One region of the Paenibacillus sp. GP183 genome, then DNA from elsewhere that is predicted to be linked to it. Evidence: riboswitches for the same ligand, from Rfam matches in the RefSeq annotation. Region 1 holds a riboswitch; each other region holds the start of a gene.
The links. Region 1 has a riboswitch for cyclic di-AMP ahead of BLV33_RS27610 (NfeD family protein). Riboswitches for the same ligand answer to the same signal wherever they lie in the genome.

Region 1 (2,199 bases):
ATATTGAGTGCAATACCTTGTTTGGAGAACATCGATTGTTGTGGAACTACATCAAAACTCATAAGCATCATTGATATTGTTTTAGAGTTTTGTAAACCGGGCATTACAAACAGGCCTCCACCCTGTATAACTCGTTTCCCCCCAAGACCATAGACGATTAACGCTTGGTTTGGAGGGACTTTTTTATAGGCATTAATCATACTGGATAAGAGCAATAAAACGACAACTACAATGGCACCGATAATATAAATAACAACCATAGTACATGCACCTCTTTTTTGGAGTTAGAATTCATTGTTCTCAAACTTAGAAACTACTGCAATCCCTTTTTCAATTTTCAAAATAACCACTTTTGTACCTTTAGGGATTATCTGTCCATCTTGTTCCTTCACACCAATAGAGCGTGTCGTTCCATTTAAAATAAATTTCATTTCACCAATGCTTTCTATTTGAACTGGAATACTTATCGTACCTAGTGTTCCGGCAAGTTGGTAATCCATTTCCTTCATCACACTCTCATCGCGCAATAATACTTTAGATAAGAAAATGAACAATAATGCAGCAATAATAAAACCGGTGATAGTGGCGATGAAAATAATTAGTATTCCGCCGATAAAACTATTATTGAGAAGGATATAACCCATTCCTCCGAACCCAGTAAGGAATGCAAGAATGGTTGAAAGATTGAGCGGCGAGTGACCTGCATGAAAATCAGTAGAGTGGTTACCCAAATGGACATTCAAATGATGGCCACCGTGTCCCCCAAAAAAGCTTGTAATCAAGGTGAGAATCAGCCCTACCCAAAAACTTATGATATACAAGGTAAGCATAAACATATATCACCTCTCTTTTCGTTAGACGGTACGTTCTGTTGCGAAATGATTCTGACTTAACATATGGTACTGCAATTCAATCAAACCAATAATCATGACCATCCCAATGTCTTGATTATGAATCCGATTATTTGGCATCTAGCATTAAAAAAACCACAGAAGCACATGGCTCTCCGTGGTGAATGATAGTTGATCATGGCGGTCATCCTCTCTCATTCAACGCTTACGAGGTTAGCTGACGGATTAGGGCAACGAGATTGCCCTACCACCAGGCAAATAAATATCTGCTTGATGGATTCACCCCATACGATAACCAAAAGTTATCGTCAATGGTTCCCCCGTTCCTTATCAGGATTCAGCGATTTAGGAACAGTATTTAATTGATGAATTGAATAATACTCCTACTTGTAAATAATGTAAAATCGGATGTTAAATGAATTGATGACAATATAAAGATAATAGTTAAAGTGAAGGCGCATACAACACTGTTTTTCTTTCACTATCTAGAGTTTTATCAGGAATTCTCTATATTTTATGATTGAACTATAGGGGATCGATAGCTCAATAAAAATACCACAGCAGGCTACCGCAAATTTAATCACGGTAGCCTGCTACGCTAACGGGCAGTATAGTTCCACTGCAACATTAGTTAGCGAGCTTTCGTTACTTAGGGTAAAGAACGTGAGAACACCAAGGGGAATAAGAAAATCAAGTAACACATTAAAATTGGATTAAATAATAATTTGAAGGAGGGTTTCTTTGAGAAAAACGGCTTTGTTTTTAACTTTCTTAATAATAACTACATTTTTATTTGGGTGTAGAGCCACTGAAAACCAGCAATTTACGGAAAATGCAAAAACCGCAAAGACATATATAGAAAATGAAGGTTACAAAGTTTTATCGTATGAAGGTTCTGTTTGGACTTACGTTCTAACAAAAGATTTAGTCAAAACATTGCCTTATTCAATGTACTGGACACTCCCAGGAAACAACCCTGAAAATGTATATGGAAAAACAGTGGAAGTAGAAAAATTTATAGTTAAAAACCACCCTTTGGATAATTACAAAAGTGGTAACACGAAAGCCAAAGGAAAAACGGAAGTTTATGTGCACCTAGCGGGTGGGAATGTTGTCGCTGGCACATCTTTCCCAGTTATGGATGCAAAATTAACGGGTGGTTATTGGAATATTAATGGTAAGACAAGCGATTAAAACAGTTACTTTCATATTGAATCATTCAACTAACGAAGAACTATAGCTGAGGAGCTTGCTACGTGGCAGCTCCTTTTTCGTTTGTTGACGAACGGGCAGGATAGTTACTTCAATAACATTAGATAAGTCATCTTTACAAAATTCTGGTCGTGAA
Region 2 (2,199 bases), on a different contig from region 1:
TAGGAGGAATCACCCATGCCTGTTAAAAGAATTGAACACGTCGGCGTTATGGTCGCCAATCTTGAGGCTTCCATCCGGTTTTATGAAGAAGTCATTGGTTTAAAGCTGAAAGGGACTTTGCTGCATACGAATGAAGTGATCCGTTTGGCATTTCTAGGATTGGATGTTGAAGGCGAAACCGAGGTTGAATTGATTGAGGGTTACCAAGAAGGGCTGCCGCAGGAAGGGAAGGTTCATCATCTTGCTTTTGCCGTGGATGACATTGAAGCGGAATTTTCCAGAATTCAAGCTCTGGAGCTCAGCGGAATTGATCAGAACATTACAACATTGCCGAATGGAGCCCGATATTTCTTTTTTAATGGACTGGATATGGAACTCATTGAGTTTTTCCAATCGACGCGCAATTAAGCCGGAACTTGTATTTGTTCTTCATACATGGTAAAGTAAGTTTCGTTGCTCATGACGGAAATCGACTTGAGCCATGAGTCAGCTTACTGACGCGGGGTGGAGCAGCCCGGTAGCTCGTCGGGCTCATAACCCGAAGGCCGCAGGTTCAAATCCTGCCCCCGCAACCAATTTTACCAGTGTGGAGCCGTGGTGTAGAGGCCTAACATGCCTGCCTGTCACGCAGGAGACCGCGGGTTCGAATCCCGTCGGCTCCGCCATTATTTTGCATCATGAGGCATTAGCTCAGCCGGTAGAGCACCTGACTTTTAATCAGGGTGTCGTAGGTTCGAATCCTACATGCCTCACCATTTGTTTATTTAATCCATGCGCGTATGGCGGAATTGGCAGACGCACCAGACTTAGGATCTGGCGGGCAACCGTGGGGGTTCAAGTCCCTCTACGCGCATCGTTTGCGGAAGTGGCTCAGTGGTAGAGCATCGCCTTGCCAAGGCGAGGGTCGCGGGTTCGAACCCCGTCTTCCGCTTTTGTGCGCCCTTAGCTCAGCTGGATAGAGCGTTTGACTACGAATCAAAAGGCCGGGAGTTCGAATCTCTCAGGGCGCGCCACATCAATCATAGATGTTTAAAATATATAAAAATCAATTGAACAGGCAAAAGACGAAGGAAAACAAGGGTTTATCGCCCTCACTCTTTCGCCTTTTTTTTCGTTATATCGCATGTTCTCTTCATTTGTAATTTATTTACACCGTAAAAGGGGTTGATCAATCAAACCAAACTATGGTAATCTAGCACAGAGAAAAAATTGCCGAATCCACAAGCAGCAAAGGCTTGGGTACGGGGGATGCTTTATTGGGGTGAATGATCGTAATCCGCTAAGGAGAAGCGAACTAGGGAAATCCTCTTCCCGAACCCGTCAACTAACCTCGGAGGCTCATAGGAGGCAGGTTATTGAAGTCATTTGCTAAACGCATTGTTTTGTCATGCGCATTAGTTTGTGGAAGCTTAGCGGTAGCTGCAGCAGCTCCGACATATGCATCGGCTGCAAGCATCGTGAAAGTACAAATTAATGATGAACTGGTTCAGTTTCCCGACGCACAGCCATTTATCGACAGCAGCAGCAATCTCCAGGTTCCACTTCGTTTTCTATCCGAGAAGTTAGGGTATAAAGTCGATTGGAGCATGGAAGGCGATACGCAAGTTAACGTCAAGTTAACGAGCAATCAGAACTCGATTATGCTGTCGACCGGCGCCAGCCAAGTTATTGTGAATGGCGCGCCAAAGAGTTTGCAGGGCAGTGCGGCATTTGTAGAAGGCCGCGCTTTCGTACCTCTTCGTTTTATCTCCGAGACCTTTGGTTCGGAAATCAAATGGGATGCAAGCAACCAGGTAGCGATCATAAAAGCAGACGGCAAAGATCATAAGTCCGCTTATATCGCTCCACCACCGCCGCCGCCAGCACCACCAATTGTCATTCCAAGCATTACAGATCAGATTGCGCAAATTGCAAATGGTTACATCGGCGTTCCTTATGTTTGGGGTGGAACCACTCCCAAAGGCTTTGATTGTTCAGGTTTTGTTCAATATGTGTTTGCAAGCAAAGGAATTGATCTGCCAAGAACTTCTTCACAAATGTTCAGCAGAGGCACTGCCGTCAAAGAATTAAAAACAGGCGATTTGGTATTCTTCGCAAATGGCAGCATCAGTCACGTCGGTATCTATCTAGGCAATGGTAATTTCATCTCCGCAACCAACCATGGAGTTAAGGTTGAAACGCTATGGGGCGGATATTGGG
Region 3 (2,199 bases), on a different contig from region 1:
AGACACCAATCGCATAGAGCGGTATCAGGAGATCTGTTTTTCCCTTGAAGGCAATTAATAAGAGACTCGACAGAACACCCAATGTTATGATCCCGTAATTGTATGCTAAACGATCGCCTCGATGAGAAAACATTCTAGGAAAGTTTTTATCCATAGCCATAATAGATGCAAGAACGGGAAAGCCGTTAAAGCTCGTATTTGCAGCCAATGTAAGGATGAGCATCGTTCCGATTTGAGTGATGAAATACATGCCGCCTCGACCAAAGGCTTGCTCCGTCACCATAGATAAAACGGATGTGTGGCCATTTTGGTCGGGTTCGACTCCATAAGCTAATGCAAGTATGGTCACCCCGCCAAAAATAATCGCTAACAAGACAGCCAAGATAACGAGTGTGTTTTTTGCATTTTTCTGGCTGGGAGTTTTAAAGTTCGGGACGGTATTTGAAATGGCTTCTATTCCTGTAACTGCTGAACATCCAGAAGAGAAAGCTCTAAGCAGTACAAATAAGGTAAGACCGCTAGGTATGGCGGGTGGAAGATGGAGAGTATGCATATTGCTAGGGGTACCCATTAATAAATCCCAAGTACCTTTTCCAACCAGGGCAAGCATACAGAAAATGAATAGATACGTTGGCAGTGCAAATAAAGTACCTGATTCTGATGTGCCGCGCAGGTTCATTAAAACCATAAACCACACCAATACAATCGCAATAGGAACTATATAATTCACTGTACTTGGAAACGCAGAAGTGATAGCCATCACACCAGCTGAGATGGATACGGCAACAGTTAATGTATAGTCGATGAGGAGAGAAACACCTGCCAATCTACCCCATATCATACCTAAATTTTCTTTAGATACCATATAAGCTCCGCCGCCTTGCGGATAGGCATCAATGACATAGCGATAACTGATAACTAAAATCGCAATAAGTAATATAATGGCTAATGCAATCGGCAGCGAAAAGGAAAAAGCCGCTACACCTACCAAAGCGAGCTCGAGCAGGATTTGTTCGGTACCGTAAGCTACAGAGGAAAGGGCATCTGATGATAATATCGGCAAAGCCTTCCATGTAGGCATTTTTTCTGACTCAATCTCACTTGATTTCAATGGTTTGCCAAGAAAGATCTTTCTTAGTGAATCACTTGTCATGGGTACTCCTCCATAAAGCTCTTGTTATGTATATCTGGATATTTAATCCTTGAAAGCACAAAAAAACACAAGGCTAGACCCTGTGATGTATACATGTCTGGTCCTCCCCACGATCGCTTACGAGGTTAACTGGCGGATTCGGACAGCGAGAATTGCCCTAGAAAGTACAGTAACTATACCCTCATTCACCCCAAGAAAATTGGTTCCCCCGTTTTTCGATAAGAAAATTCAGCGAAAATTACATTATGCAATTTATACCCATTGAATGTTACTCTTTCATGAGGTAACTGTAAAGGCTTACGATTTATTAAAAAATTGATAAATGCTAATAAATTAGATAAAGAATCCGCTTACAAATACGATTATCTTTCTTCAACTATCGTTATCACGTAATCCCAAGCTCTAGCTTACTTTTAGCCAGTTCCAGCGGCATTTGTAATCAAAATGAAATAAGCCGTTTACACTGCGATAATGAACAAAGCTTATAATAAAACTCGACCCCCTTTTAAAATATATAAACTTAAGATCCACAGCTGTTGCTGTGGATCTCTTTTTTTGTCAATGGCTTTATCACTAGGTTAAAGTCGACTCTATACGCCTTCGGTTGCAAGCTCTGCCAGCCGCTCCATGACATTGTCTCTAAATAAACCGCCATGATAACATATAACCGATTCGATGTCGAAGGAGGACAGCTTTACGATAGAAGCTTGAGCGGCCTGCCGATCTAGCGTCGTCTCGGGATCCGGTCCCCATAGCTGGTTATCCCTTACCATGAGAGCATCCCCAGCAATCAAGGTGCGTGACGGTTCATGAAAAAGACTAATATGTCCTGACGTATGGCCTGGCGTATCGATAACAATGATTCCTCCGCACCATGGAAGACGCTCGCCATCGGCGATAACAAGATCGACTGCGGCCCGCGGCGGATGAAGCATTATTGCTTTGAGCCCTTTCCGGAAGGACTCCGGCACGTGGTCAGGAAGCATATCAATACGAGCAATCGCATCGTCCGTAAACCGGAGAAGTCTTCTATCCCCCTGAACGTA
Region 4 (2,199 bases), on a different contig from region 1:
ACGCAACAATAAAGGAAAGAGGCAAAAAGACCCGAGTGATGGAACGGGTGATATCCACAAAATAGTTACCCAGATTATCCTGTCTTCCAATTAATCCTCTGATAAAAGCAATAGCTAACGCAAAACCAGTTGCAGCTGATGTAAACATCGGAAACGTGATAGCGATCATCTGGGATAAATAAGATAATGTGTTTTCTCCGCTGTAAGCCTGCCAGTTCGTATTGGTAATAAATGAAATGGCTGTATTAAAAGCTAAAGTCGGAGGCACGTTGTCAATATTATCCGGGTTTAAGGGTAAATATTTCTGAAGTCTAAAAGTGGCATAAATCATAAGGAGCATCACAAAGTTGGTAACCAGCATCGCACCTAAATATTTCTTCCAGCCCATCGATTCGTCTTCACGTACACCAATGGTTCGATAAATCAATCGTTCAAAGGGACCGAATACGCGATCCAGCTTTGTCTTCTCAGAACCGAATACTTTCACTAAGTAGCTGCCAACAGGCTTGACAAGCAGCATAATAATGACAAGCGTAATGGCTACCTGCACTATTCCCATTCCCATTTAAAAATCTCCTCCTGCTTGTAGATGCAAATTGTAAAATAATCGATCTTTCTAAAACTTCTCCGGCTTGATAAGTACAAAGATGAGATATACAACAATGGCTAAAGCGATAATCCCAATCCAGATCATGGTTTTCCTCCTAAGAGTTTTGCTTTTGCAAAACTGACTTCGTAAGCATAAACTTGAGTTTTGCTTCAGTAAAACTGACTTCGTAAGCATAACTAAGAAGATTATGTCCGTTCACTAAATACCGTAAAACCCCATAACGCTAAAAATGAAATGATAAAAATCAAAACCATGACAAAATCGTTGTACATGGTATCACCTCCTCCTGCACGAAAACCTTCTTGATTAGCTTAGTAAAAAAGAAACATGGTCGTTATTTGTATACAACACGTGATTCGCGCCTAATCCTTTATATATCATTCTTGGATGAGTGCTTTGTGTAATGACGTAGATCGGTTCAGTGGTCCATTGCCGGCAAATTTGAATGTAGCGGCAACACGCGGATACACTGTTTTCAAACAGATAAATAGAGCCTACAGCTATTTCCGGGACCACCCATTTGCTGTGATTTTTAGTATCTACCTGTATAATTTGATTTATACGCAAATTTTCCATACGTTCGCGCAGCGAACTGCAATTGACCAAAGCAGCAAACGGAATTCCCCGATTTTCCAAGAGATGAATAAACTTTTCACCCATTCCATTCGGGGCATAAACAAGAACATAGCTTTGTGGTTCCAAGTGAAGCCACCTTCCTTACATTAAAAAGAAGCTACAGAGAAGAGGAATCTTCACGTAGCTTCATTAGGCACGGCAAAAAAAATCCGTGATTCAGATAACGATAGATTATTGCCTCTCTCGGACACGCTTGCGAGGTTAGCTGTCGGATTCGGGCGTGAGAGTCGCCCTACCTAAGATGCAAGCCTTACGCTTGTCATCATTGGATTCACCCCATGGCTGCACCCGTATATTTCGGGTAATAGCCGCCTGGTTCCCCCGATTCCTTTCAATTCAGGAATTCAGCGAATAAAGATATGTTTTCATTAATTTTTCATTTTAGGGCATTAGAAAACCACAGAGTACCCACCCTGCAGTCGTTGTTTACGCGATCACAAGCCTCATCATCCTCTCATGAACAAATACTTAATGTTGCAATAAGTTGTTGTTCGAACTGCCACGCTTACGAGGTTAGCTGACGGATTCGGGCGGTGAGAGTCGCCCTACCCGGTATATGAACTCCATGTTGTTCATATACCGAGATTCACCCCAGATCCATGTGAACGGCTCTCACACCGCGCACATGTACCTTTTTGGTTCCCCCGTTCCCCTGCTTGCAGGAAACTCAGCGATAAAATTTGGAAGCTTTATTTTCAATCATGAATCGTATCATACGCCTCTCTCCTAAAACTGTAAAGAACAACAGAAATGCTTATTCGATGATGTAAGTCTAAATGTGAAATATTACATCTGAAATGTCCTTATTATCTTCCATTTCCTTCAATAATCTAAGGATTAGGCTTCTTTTCATAATTTTCACCACAAAACAGAGAAATAATAAGCAATCATGTTAATAATAAATGGTAAATGCCATTGAACTCGCTTACATAAGATAAAAAAGCGAAAATATC

Region 2: it holds a riboswitch for cyclic di-AMP, as region 1 does, so the genes downstream of both, BLV33_RS21930 (C40 family peptidase) here and BLV33_RS27610 (NfeD family protein) in region 1, are expected to answer to the same signal.
Region 3: it holds a riboswitch for cyclic di-AMP, as region 1 does, so the genes downstream of both, BLV33_RS10470 (APC family permease) here and BLV33_RS27610 (NfeD family protein) in region 1, are expected to answer to the same signal.
Region 4: it holds a riboswitch for cyclic di-AMP, as region 1 does, so the genes downstream of both, BLV33_RS19975 (hypothetical protein) here and BLV33_RS27610 (NfeD family protein) in region 1, are expected to answer to the same signal.

What each region holds. Positions count from the first base shown of each region.
Region 1 is NZ_FNSW01000002.1:196,974-199,172, reverse strand. It holds gene BLV33_RS27615 (flotillin family protein) at 1-260, opposite strand, end outside; gene BLV33_RS27610 (NfeD family protein) at 285-836, opposite strand; cyclic di-AMP (ydaO/yuaA leader) riboswitch at 1,038-1,204, opposite strand; gene BLV33_RS27605 (hypothetical protein) at 1,593-2,045, shown strand.
Region 2 is NZ_FNSW01000001.1:4,446,371-4,448,569, forward strand. It holds gene BLV33_RS21895 (VOC family protein) at 16-408, shown strand; tRNA gene BLV33_RS21900 (tRNA-Met) at 499-575, shown strand; tRNA gene BLV33_RS21905 (tRNA-Asp) at 589-665, shown strand; tRNA gene BLV33_RS21910 (tRNA-Lys) at 680-755, shown strand; tRNA gene BLV33_RS21915 (tRNA-Leu) at 774-853, shown strand; tRNA gene BLV33_RS21920 (tRNA-Gly) at 860-931, shown strand; tRNA gene BLV33_RS21925 (tRNA-Arg) at 937-1,013, shown strand; cyclic di-AMP (ydaO/yuaA leader) riboswitch at 1,201-1,354, shown strand; gene BLV33_RS21930 (C40 family peptidase) at 1,356-2,199, shown strand, end outside.
Region 3 is NZ_FNSW01000001.1:2,103,076-2,105,274, reverse strand. It holds gene BLV33_RS10470 (APC family permease) at 1-1,153, opposite strand, end outside; cyclic di-AMP (ydaO/yuaA leader) riboswitch at 1,252-1,397, opposite strand; gene BLV33_RS10465 (MBL fold metallo-hydrolase) at 1,744-2,199, opposite strand, start outside.
Region 4 is NZ_FNSW01000001.1:4,056,347-4,058,545, reverse strand. It holds gene kdpA (potassium-transporting ATPase subunit KdpA) at 1-559, opposite strand, end outside; gene kdpF (K(+)-transporting ATPase subunit F) at 617-694, opposite strand; gene BLV33_RS19975 (hypothetical protein) at 917-1,312, opposite strand; cyclic di-AMP (ydaO/yuaA leader) riboswitch at 1,422-1,606, opposite strand; cyclic di-AMP (ydaO/yuaA leader) riboswitch at 1,734-1,929, opposite strand.